4 regions of the Rhodovulum sulfidophilum DSM 1374 genome follow, and region 4 is predicted to be linked to each of the others. Evidence: riboswitches for the same ligand, from Rfam matches in the RefSeq annotation. Region 4 holds a riboswitch; each other region holds the start of a gene.
What was found. A riboswitch is a leader RNA that binds a small molecule or an ion and turns the genes downstream of it on or off. The one in region 4 is predicted to bind cobalamin.

Region 1 (2,193 bases), 1.6 Mb from region 4:
GGTCAGGTCAAGCTGCAAGCGGCAGCACATCGACCGGACCATATGCGGCTCAAGCTCGGAATTCACGAAGTTCTGGAAATAGGGCAGCCCGTATTTCGCCGTCATCTCGAAGAGATAACCGGCATTTTCGCTCTCCCACGGAAAATCGGGAGTGATGTTGTAGGTCGGGATCGGGAAGGTGAAGACCCGACCCTTGGCATCGCCCGCGGTCATCACCTCCATATAGGCGCGGTTGATCATGTCCATCTCGGACTGCAACGCGCCATAGGCGAAATCGGCCTCGCGCCCGCCGATCACCGGCACCTGGTCCTTCAGGTCATCCGGGCAGGTCCAGTCGAAGGTCAGGTTGGTGAAGGGCGTCTGGGTGCCCCAGCGCGAGGGCACGTTGAGATTGTAGATGAATTCCTGCATCGCCTGACGGACGGCGGCGTAATCCAGCCCGTCGATCCGCACATAGGGCGCCAGATAGGTGTCGAACGAGCTGAAAGCCTGGGCGCCCGCCCATTCGTTCTGCAGAGTGCCGAGGAAATTGACGATCTGGCCGAGCGCGCTGGTCAGGTGCATCGGCGGACCGGATTCGATGCTGCCGGGCACCCCGTTCAGCCCCTCGCGCAACAGCGTCCTCAGCGACCAGCCCGCGCAATAGCCCGCGAACATGTCGAGATCGTGGATATGGATGTCGCCGTCGCGATGCGCCTGGCCGACTTCCGGCGGGTAGATATGGCTCAGCCAGTAATTCGCCGTCACCTTGCCCGAGGTGTTCAGGATCATGCCGCCCAGCGAATAGCCCTGATTGGCATTGGCATTCACCCGCCAGTCCGAGCGGTCGAGATATTCGTTGATCGAGCTTTCGACATCGACCAGCACCTGCCGGTCCTCGCGCAGCCGCGCATGCTGGGCGCGATAGACGGCGTAGGCGCGCACCGTCGCGATCCGGTTGGCGCCGATCAGGGCCTGTTCGACGGCATCCTGGATTTCCTCGATATCGGGCGTGCCATCCGCGTGGCGGAAGCTCAGCACCCGCACCACCTGGGCGGTGAGATGGGCGGCCTCCTCGGCGCCGAATTCGCCGGTGGCCTCGCCCGCACGGGCGATGGCCCGGGCGATCCGGCCGGCGTCGAAGGGAACGATCTGGCCGTCGCGGTTGGCGACGGAACGGGGCGAGGGGGCGGTCATGGCGGTTCGCTTTCGGTTCTGGTCAGGGGCGGCACGCAGGGAGGCACGCGGACCCGCCGGTCCGACGCACGCACCCGAGCCCACCGCTCGCGGTCGTTCGGTCCGCTCTGGCAGGTCTCCTGACTTCGCGGCTCGGACGCCCTGGCCCTCCTTCCCGGCGTCTTGCGCCAGTGGATCAAGGGGCCGCGGCTTGCCGCTGACAGTTGCGGGGGCAGTGCCGGACTCTCACCGGCTTCCCTCTTCGCCCACGGCGCAAACCGCGGGAACCAAAGCAACAGTATATTGATGTTTGCGGGGGCGTATTGTCAACATGTAGCGGGTGCGACCTTCGCGCACCCCCCGGGCCCTGTCATCGGGCCGGGTCACTGACAGTCGCGCGGCAATGCGGGATACGGGTCTCTTTGCCGGGGTCCTCGCACCGCCATCCCGGCTCTGGTGGGCGGGGTAGGCGATCGGCGCTGTCGCCGCAAGCTGAAGCCGCTATGCTGGCGCCGATCTGCCGGAGGGGAAAGCGATGGAACATATGGAATGGCAAGGGCTTCTGACGAAGGCTCGGCACGAGCAGCGCGAGCCTGCCCCGGATGAGGCCGAAACGCGCGCGGCGCGCGATAGGCGGCGTCCGGCGTTTCTGGCCGATCTCGACCGGGTGATCTTCTCGCAGCCGTTCCGGCGCCTGGCCAACAAGACCCAGGTGCATCCGCTTTACGAGAACGACCACCTGCATCACCGGATGATCCACAGCCTCGAGACCAGCAGCGTGGGCCGCTCGCTTGGGTTCGAGGTCGGGCAGGCGCTGGCCGCGAAGAGCATCCTGCTCGACGGCGCCGGGCACGACCTGTCCTATATCCTGCAGGCGGCCTGTGCCGCCCATGACATCGGCAACCCGCCCTTCGGCCATGCGGGCGAGGATGCGATTTCGGAATGGTTCGAGATGCGAAAGCCCTTCGGTGCGGATCTGAGTGAGGGCCAGCGCCGCGAGTTCGAGCATTTCGAGGGCAATGCCCAGGGCTTTCGGAT
Region 2 (2,193 bases), 180 kb from region 4:
CCGCGACCTCGTCGAAGCGCAGCCCCTCGCCACCTTCGTAAAGCAGTATCTGGACGCCCATTCGCGCCGCGGTCTCGCGCAGCGAGCCCTGCCGCGCCTCGGAGCTCAGCACCACCGGGGCGGCGAAGACCCGGGCCAGCCGGGCCAGCTCGGGATCGTCCGGCACCACGCGGACCTGCGGCAGGTTGGTGCGATGGACCGCCGCCGAATGCAGGTCGATGCCGATCTGGCAGCGGCCGACCACCTCCTCGACCAGCAGATGCGCAAGCCGCGCGGCCATCGAGCCGCCCGACGATCCGGGAAAGCAGCGGTTCAGGTCGCGCCGGTCGGGCAGGTAGCGCGACAGGTTGAGAAAGCCGAAGGCGTTGACGATGGGGATCGCGATCAGCGTGCCGCGCAGCGCGCCGAGCACCGGCAGGCTCAGGAGCCGGCGCACGATCTCGACCCCGATCACCTCGTCGCCATGGACGCCCGCGGTCACGAACATCGCGGGGCCGGGGCGGCGGCCATGAACGACATGGGCCGAAAGCGTGACCGGGGTGTGGTCGGACAGGACCGAGACCGGCAGGTCCACCGTGCGGCGGCTGCCGGGGGGCACGGTCTCGCGGCCAAGCGTGAACTCCGCGCGCGCCGTCATCTGGCTTCTGTCGGCAAGCAGCTCATCGTCACGCAATAGCGCCGGGCCGGGGGCGCTGGCAAGGGCCCTGCGGATTGACAGCGGCGGGCCCGGCCCCCATTGATGGTGGGCGTTCTGGTGCTTCCGCAAGGGAGTGAAAAGGGAAGCCGGTGCAATTCCGGCGCTGCCCCCGCAACTGTCAGCGGCGAGCCCCCGCCCCGAACCGCCACCGGAACCGGCATCGCCCGGGCCGGGAAGGCGGGCGGACCGGCCGAGACCCGCAAGCCAGGAGACCTGCCAGCGCGCCGAACCGCCCGCCCGGATGGCGTGCCCGGTCGCCCGGGCCGGGCGCCATTGCCGGGGCAAGCGGCCGCGATCCGCCTTCGCTTCGGGGGCGGGCCCGGCCTTCATCCTGCCGCTGACCGGCCCGGGGCTGGCCCGGCCGCGGCCGCCGACCGGAAGGAGTTGCGCCATGCAACCCAAGGACCTGACCGACAACGAGGCCTTCAAGGGCTTCACCAACAGCGCCTGCCCGTTCCTGCCCTGTCACAAGGGCGTGGCGCGCGAATTCAACTGCCTGTTCTGCTACTGTCCGCTGATCGCCTATGAATGCCCCGGGCCCTACCAGACCTATACCGATGCCAACGGGCTGACCCGCAAGGACTGTTCGGCCTGCACCCTGCCGCATGACGGCTATCTGCAATCCTGGAACTTCATCCAGCGCTGGCTGGAATATCCGCAGCCCTGGTCGGGCAAGCCGCAGACCGACCCGCCGGTCCGCCGCCCGCGCCCGCCGAAGCCCAACGATGCCGAGGAGATCCACCGGCGTCGCCGCGAGGCGGACGCGGCAGGGGACGGCGGGGACTGAGAGGACGGGGCTTCAGGCCGCGCCGGGCGGAACCGCCAGCACGTCGGCCGTGGAGCTGCGCAGAACCTGACGGGCGACGCTGCCCAGAACCATGGTTTCGAACGCGCCGCGGCTCTGGGTGCCGACCACGATCAGATCGGCCTCGGTCTCGGCCGCGGCGGCGAGGATCTCGGAGGCCGCGCTGCCGTTGCGGTGGCGCACCAGTTCGACCATCGGACCCTGCGGCAGGTCGCGCAGGAACGCGCTTAAGGCGCGTGCGGCCTCGGCCCCCGCCTCGCGCAGATGCGCCTCCCGGTCGTCCTCGCGGGTGGCGTGGATCCGCATCATGGCCGCTTCGGTCGCGTCGAAGACATGCAGCACCGAGCCGCGCAGCCGGTGGCCGAAGCCGAGCCCGCCAAAGCGCCGCAACGCGCCCCGCGAGCCCGGGGACAGGTCGGTCGCCAAGAGCGCGTGGCGATAGGGGCCGACGGGCGGCGCATTGGCCATCAGCACCGGGCAGGCGGCGGCGCGGATCGTGCGCTCGGCGGTGGTGCCGACGAAGACATCGCGCAGAAGCTGGCGCCGGTGCGGCCCGATCACCAGCAGATCGGCGCCAAGCTGGGGCACGGCCTCGATCAGCCCGGCAAAGGGATCGGCCAGCACGACATGGGCGCTGCAGTCGAGCCCGTCATGCGCGCGCAGCGTCTCCGCCTGTTGTTGCAGAAGCCCG
Region 3 (2,193 bases), on a different replicon from region 4:
CGCGGGTGGTCGAGGATTGCATCGCCTCGCTGACCCAGGGCGGCGCCGATCTGTTGTGGATCGAGACCGACACCCCCAATGTCGACGAGATCGCCTCGATGGTGAGCGAGATCCGGGCGGCGGTGCCGGATGCCAAGCTGACCTACAACAACTCTCCCTCTTTCAACTGGACGCTGAACCTGCGCAAGCAGGTCCGCGCGCAATGGCTGGCCGAGGGCACGATTTCCGAGGACAGCTATCCGGACGGCAACGAGCTGATGAAGCCCGATTATGACGAGACCGATCTGGGACGCGAGGCCGATGCCCGGCTGAGGGCCTTCCAGACCGACATCTCGACCCGGGCGGGGGTGTTCCACAACCTCATCACCCTGCCGACCTTCCACCTGACCGCCAAGGCGATGGACGAGCTGTCCCGCGGCTATTTCGGCGAGGACAGGATGCTGGCCTATGTCGCGACCGTCCAGCGCGAGGAAATCCGGCGCGGCATCTCGGCGGTCCGGCACCAGCACGAGGTCGGCTCGGATCTGGGCGACACGTTCAAGGAGATGGTCGGCGGCGAACGTGCCCTCAAGGCGGGCGGCTCGGCCAATACCATGAACCAGTTCGCGGCCGAATAGGCGCCGCTGCCCCGGGACGCGGCTGCGCGCATTTCGCGCGGCCGCATTCCCTGGTGGAGGCCACGGATTTCTTCGACAGGAGCCGCGGCTTTGTCTACCATTGCGACGGATGGTGCGCATGCTCTCGCCTGCAGGGAGCATGACTGAAAAGGGAATGCGGTGCGGGGGATCTCCCCAAGGCCGCGGCTGCCCCCGCAACTGTAAGCGGCGAGCGGTTCTGGAAGATGCCACTGGGCGATGCCCGGGAAGGCCCGGAACCGCGGCGACCCGCAAGCCAGGAGACCTGCCATCCGCTTGGTGTTGAAACGGGCGGGGTGCCCCGGAGGACACGGTGTCGGACCGGGATGCCCTTGCGGCCCGTATCCGCTGCCTTGCCCCTGGCCCCGTGCCTGCAATTGAGGCCGTGGGGATGCTGAAAGAAAGCCCGAAAGACGGAACCGCCGAGGGGCGTCTGTTCCGGATCGCCTACAAGAGCCGCGCCCATCCCGGATGTGACCTTGCCTCCGCCGGGGCCATGGCCGCCGAGGACGCCTTGCGAAACCGCGACCGGAACGTGACCGGGGTCCTGCTGTTCGAGCGGGGCTGGTTCCTGCAATGGCTGGAGGGTCCGGCACGGACGGTCCTGTCGCTGGCCTCGGCGATCCGGACCGACCCGCGCCACGGCGAGATGCAGATCCTCAGCGCCGGCGCGACCGATGAACGCCGCTTCGCGGGCTGGCCGATGCGGCTTGCCCCGCCCTCGGGGCCGCTGGCCGACAGGGCGGATTTCGATGCGGCGACCGCCGCGCTTGCCTTCGACCGGGCCGCTGCGCTCTACCGCGAGGAATGCGGCGGCGAGGCGGACTGGCGCGACCTGGCGGACGGCTTCGTCCGCGACCTTGCCCGGGCGCCCGAGGAGGCGGTGCCCGACCTGCCGCCCTCGGCCCTGGAAACGCTGTCGGCGCGGGCGGGCTTCGTCGACGCGCTTTGCGCCGCGCTGGCCGCAGCCTGGCATGCCAGCGCGCTTTCGGGCTTCGAGGTGACGCTGGCGACCGTACGCCTGAACCGGCTTCTGCTGCGGGCCGGCCGACCCGCCACCTCGCTTGCGCCGAAGGGGCGGGTTCTTGTCCTTGCGCCTTATGGCTGCACGGAAATCGCCGGGGCCATTGCCAAGACCGATCTGTTGCGACAGGCCGGATATTCCGTCCGTATGGTGCCCTGGGCCTCGGGCGCGGCACTCGACGACGCTGTCGGAGAGACCGGCAGCTGTCCGGTCATCGTCTATGCCGGGCGTGTCGGCATCGGCACGAAGGATGCCATGCGCGGGGCGGCGCTGGCCGAACGTCTGTCCGCGCGGATGCCCGGGCGGACGGTCCTGCTGGGCGGCCGCGATGCCGGCCCGCTTTGCGACTGGTCGCACCGGCTTGCCTTTCTGGCCCAGCAGCTGCCCACGGGAGCCGACCCCGCTGCCGACCCCGCCCTCCGCACCCGCCAGAGGGTGTGATCCCGGGCCTGCCGGGCGCGTTGCGGAAACCCCGAAGGGTGGCGCGGGACATGTTCTGCGCGGCCCCGTTTCGGCAGGACGCGCTCTGACCCG
Region 4 (2,193 bases):
AGCGTCGCGGTGACATCCTCGACCACCGGGCGGGTCCCGCGCCGGACGGTCAGATGGGAAAGCTCGAGCCCGGTCATGCGCCCGCCTCCGCCCGGGTCCGGTAGATCAGCCGGATGAAGAGCGGCGCCCCGATCAGCGCGGTGACGACGCCCAGCTTGAGGTCGCGGTCGGGCAGCACCAGCCGCACGCCGATATCGGCGGCCAGCAGAAGTGCCGCGCCCCCCAGCGCCGAGGCCGGCAACAGCCGCGCAGGCCGGGCGCCGACCAGCGGGCGCAGGAGATGCGGCACGATCAGCCCGACAAAGCCGATGGCGCCCGCCACCGCCACCCCCGCCCCGACCGAGGCGGCGACGCCAATGACAAGCGCAAGCCGCAGCCGCCCCAGCCGGATGCCCAGCGCCGCGGCCGCATCCTCGCCCAGCGTCAGCGCGTCGAGCCCGCGGCCGAGCCCGGCCAGCAGCATCCAGCCCAGCACCGTCAGCGGCAGGGCCAGCCAGACATGGGTGAAGGACCGGTCGGCCAGCGAGCCCATCAGCCAGAACACGATATCGGCCGTGGCATAGGGGTTGGGCGAAAGGTTCAGGACCAGCTGGGTCAGCGCGCCCGCCAGCGCCGAGAGCGCGATGCCCGCAAGGATCAGCGTGAAGGCGCCGCCGCGCGGCCCGGCCAAGAGCAGCAGAAGCGAGACCGCGATCAGCGCGCCCGTCAGTGCCGATGCAGGCAGCGCCAGAACATGCGCCGAGGCCAGCCCGGTCTGAAGCGCCAGCACCGCGCCCAGCGCCGCGCTCGAGGACACCCCGATCAGGCCCGGCTCGGCCAGCGGGTTGCGCATGTAGCCCTGCAACGCGGCGCCCGACAGCCCGAGGCTCGCCCCCACCAGCACGGCAAGGATCGCCCGCGGCAACCGGATCTCGCGCATGACCAGCACCGCCGCCTCGCCGCGCCCGGCCAGGAGCGCCGAGAAGCTCTCGCGGACCGAAAGCCCGGCAGGCCCGATCAGCAAGGACAACAGGAACAGCGCCGCCACCAGCAGCGCCAACGCCCAGAAGAGCCCCTGCCCCCTCATGCGCGCGTCCCGGCCGCGCGGCCCGGTCCTGTCTTCGGCCCCTGTTTCGTTCGGATCGTCCATCGCCCTGCCTTCCCTGCCCTTGCGGGCGGTCCGGGGCGCATCGGCGGTCGGGCCAGCCCCCCGGACGGTGATCTGTCTCACCGCTGCGGGCTGGCCGCTCCGGGGCGCGCCCCGCGCCCGGAAAGGGTGATCGTCGCTCCGGCAGGTCTCCTGGCTTGCGGGTCGTCGCTTGGCTGGCCTTCCCGGGCCCTTGGCCCAGTGGCATCTGTCAGCCGCGCTCTCCGCCTACAGTTGCGGGGGCAGCCGCGGAATTGCCGCGCCCCGAGGGGCAAGGCGCACCGCGTTCCCTTTTCTCCGGCCTTGCGGGCCGGAACCGAAGTGGCCCCTGCCTAGCCGATCGGGGCGCATTGTCAAAGCCCTTTGCGGGCGGCTCAGCCTTCCCCGGCCAGCCCCTTCAGGATCGGGCAATCGGGGCGCTGATCGCCCGCGCAGGCCGAAACCAGCTCGGCCAGGGTGGCGCGCATCGCCTGCAATTCGGCGATCTTGGCGTCGATCTGCGCCAGATGGACGCGGGCGATCTGTTTCACATTGGCGCTGGCGCGGTCCTTGTCGGTGTAAAGCGCCAGAAGCGCCCGGCATTCCTCGATCGAAAAGCCCAGCGACCGGGCCCGGCCCAGAAAGGTCAGGTTGTGCCGGTCGGTCTCCGAGAAATGCCGGTAGCCATTGGCGCCCCGGGCGGGGCGGATCAGACCGATTTCCTCGTAATAGCGGATGGTCTTGGCCGGCAGCCCGGTGGCTTTCGAGATGTCGCCGATATTCATGAGCGGGCCTCCAGCGGGCCGAGCCCGCGCAGCCGAAGGGCATTCGACAGCACGAAGAGGCTTGAACAGGCCATCGCCCCCGCCGCCAGCATCGGCGACAGCAAGAGGCCGTTCAGCGGGTAGAGCACGCCTGCCGCGACCGGAATGAGCGCGACGTTATAGGCGAAGGCCCAGAACAGGTTCTGACGGATATTGGCCAGGGTCCGGCGGCTGACATGGAGCGCATTGACGACGCCTTGCGGATCGCCCGACATCAGCACCACGTCGCCCGCCTCGATGGCGACATCGGTGCCGGTGCCGATG

Region 1: it holds a riboswitch for cobalamin, as region 4 does, so the genes downstream of both, A6W98_RS07810 (ribonucleoside triphosphate reductase) here and A6W98_RS15215 (FecCD family ABC transporter permease) in region 4, are expected to answer to the same signal.
Region 2: it holds a riboswitch for cobalamin, as region 4 does, so the genes downstream of both, A6W98_RS16030 (cysteine-rich small domain-containing protein) here and A6W98_RS15215 (FecCD family ABC transporter permease) in region 4, are expected to answer to the same signal.
Region 3: it holds a riboswitch for cobalamin, as region 4 does, so the genes downstream of both, A6W98_RS19520 (BLUF domain-containing protein) here and A6W98_RS15215 (FecCD family ABC transporter permease) in region 4, are expected to answer to the same signal.

What each region holds. Positions count from the first base shown of each region.
Region 1 covers NZ_CP015418.1:1,643,902-1,646,094, forward strand. Annotated here, with positions in the region: partial or broken gene A6W98_RS07810 (ribonucleoside triphosphate reductase) at 1-1,176, opposite strand, end outside; cobalamin riboswitch at 1,269-1,462, opposite strand; gene dgt (dGTP triphosphohydrolase) at 1,691-2,193, shown strand, end outside.
Region 2 covers NZ_CP015418.1:3,422,027-3,424,219, reverse strand. Annotated here, with positions in the region: gene A6W98_RS16035 (succinylglutamate desuccinylase/aspartoacylase family protein) at 1-637, opposite strand, end outside; cobalamin riboswitch at 736-932, shown strand; gene A6W98_RS16030 (cysteine-rich small domain-containing protein) at 1,089-1,484, shown strand; gene A6W98_RS16025 (universal stress protein) at 1,497-2,193, opposite strand, start outside.
Region 3 covers NZ_CP015419.1:88,210-90,402, reverse strand. Annotated here, with positions in the region: gene A6W98_RS19525 (isocitrate lyase) at 1-617, shown strand, start outside; cobalamin riboswitch at 711-922, shown strand; gene A6W98_RS19520 (BLUF domain-containing protein) at 1,027-2,100, shown strand.
Region 4 covers NZ_CP015418.1:3,244,141-3,246,333, forward strand. Annotated here, with positions in the region: gene A6W98_RS15210 (ABC transporter ATP-binding protein) at 1-77, opposite strand, end outside; gene A6W98_RS15215 (FecCD family ABC transporter permease) at 74-1,066, opposite strand; cobalamin riboswitch at 1,253-1,462, opposite strand; gene cueR (Cu(I)-responsive transcriptional regulator) at 1,501-1,890, opposite strand; gene A6W98_RS15225 (heavy metal translocating P-type ATPase) at 1,887-2,193, opposite strand, start outside.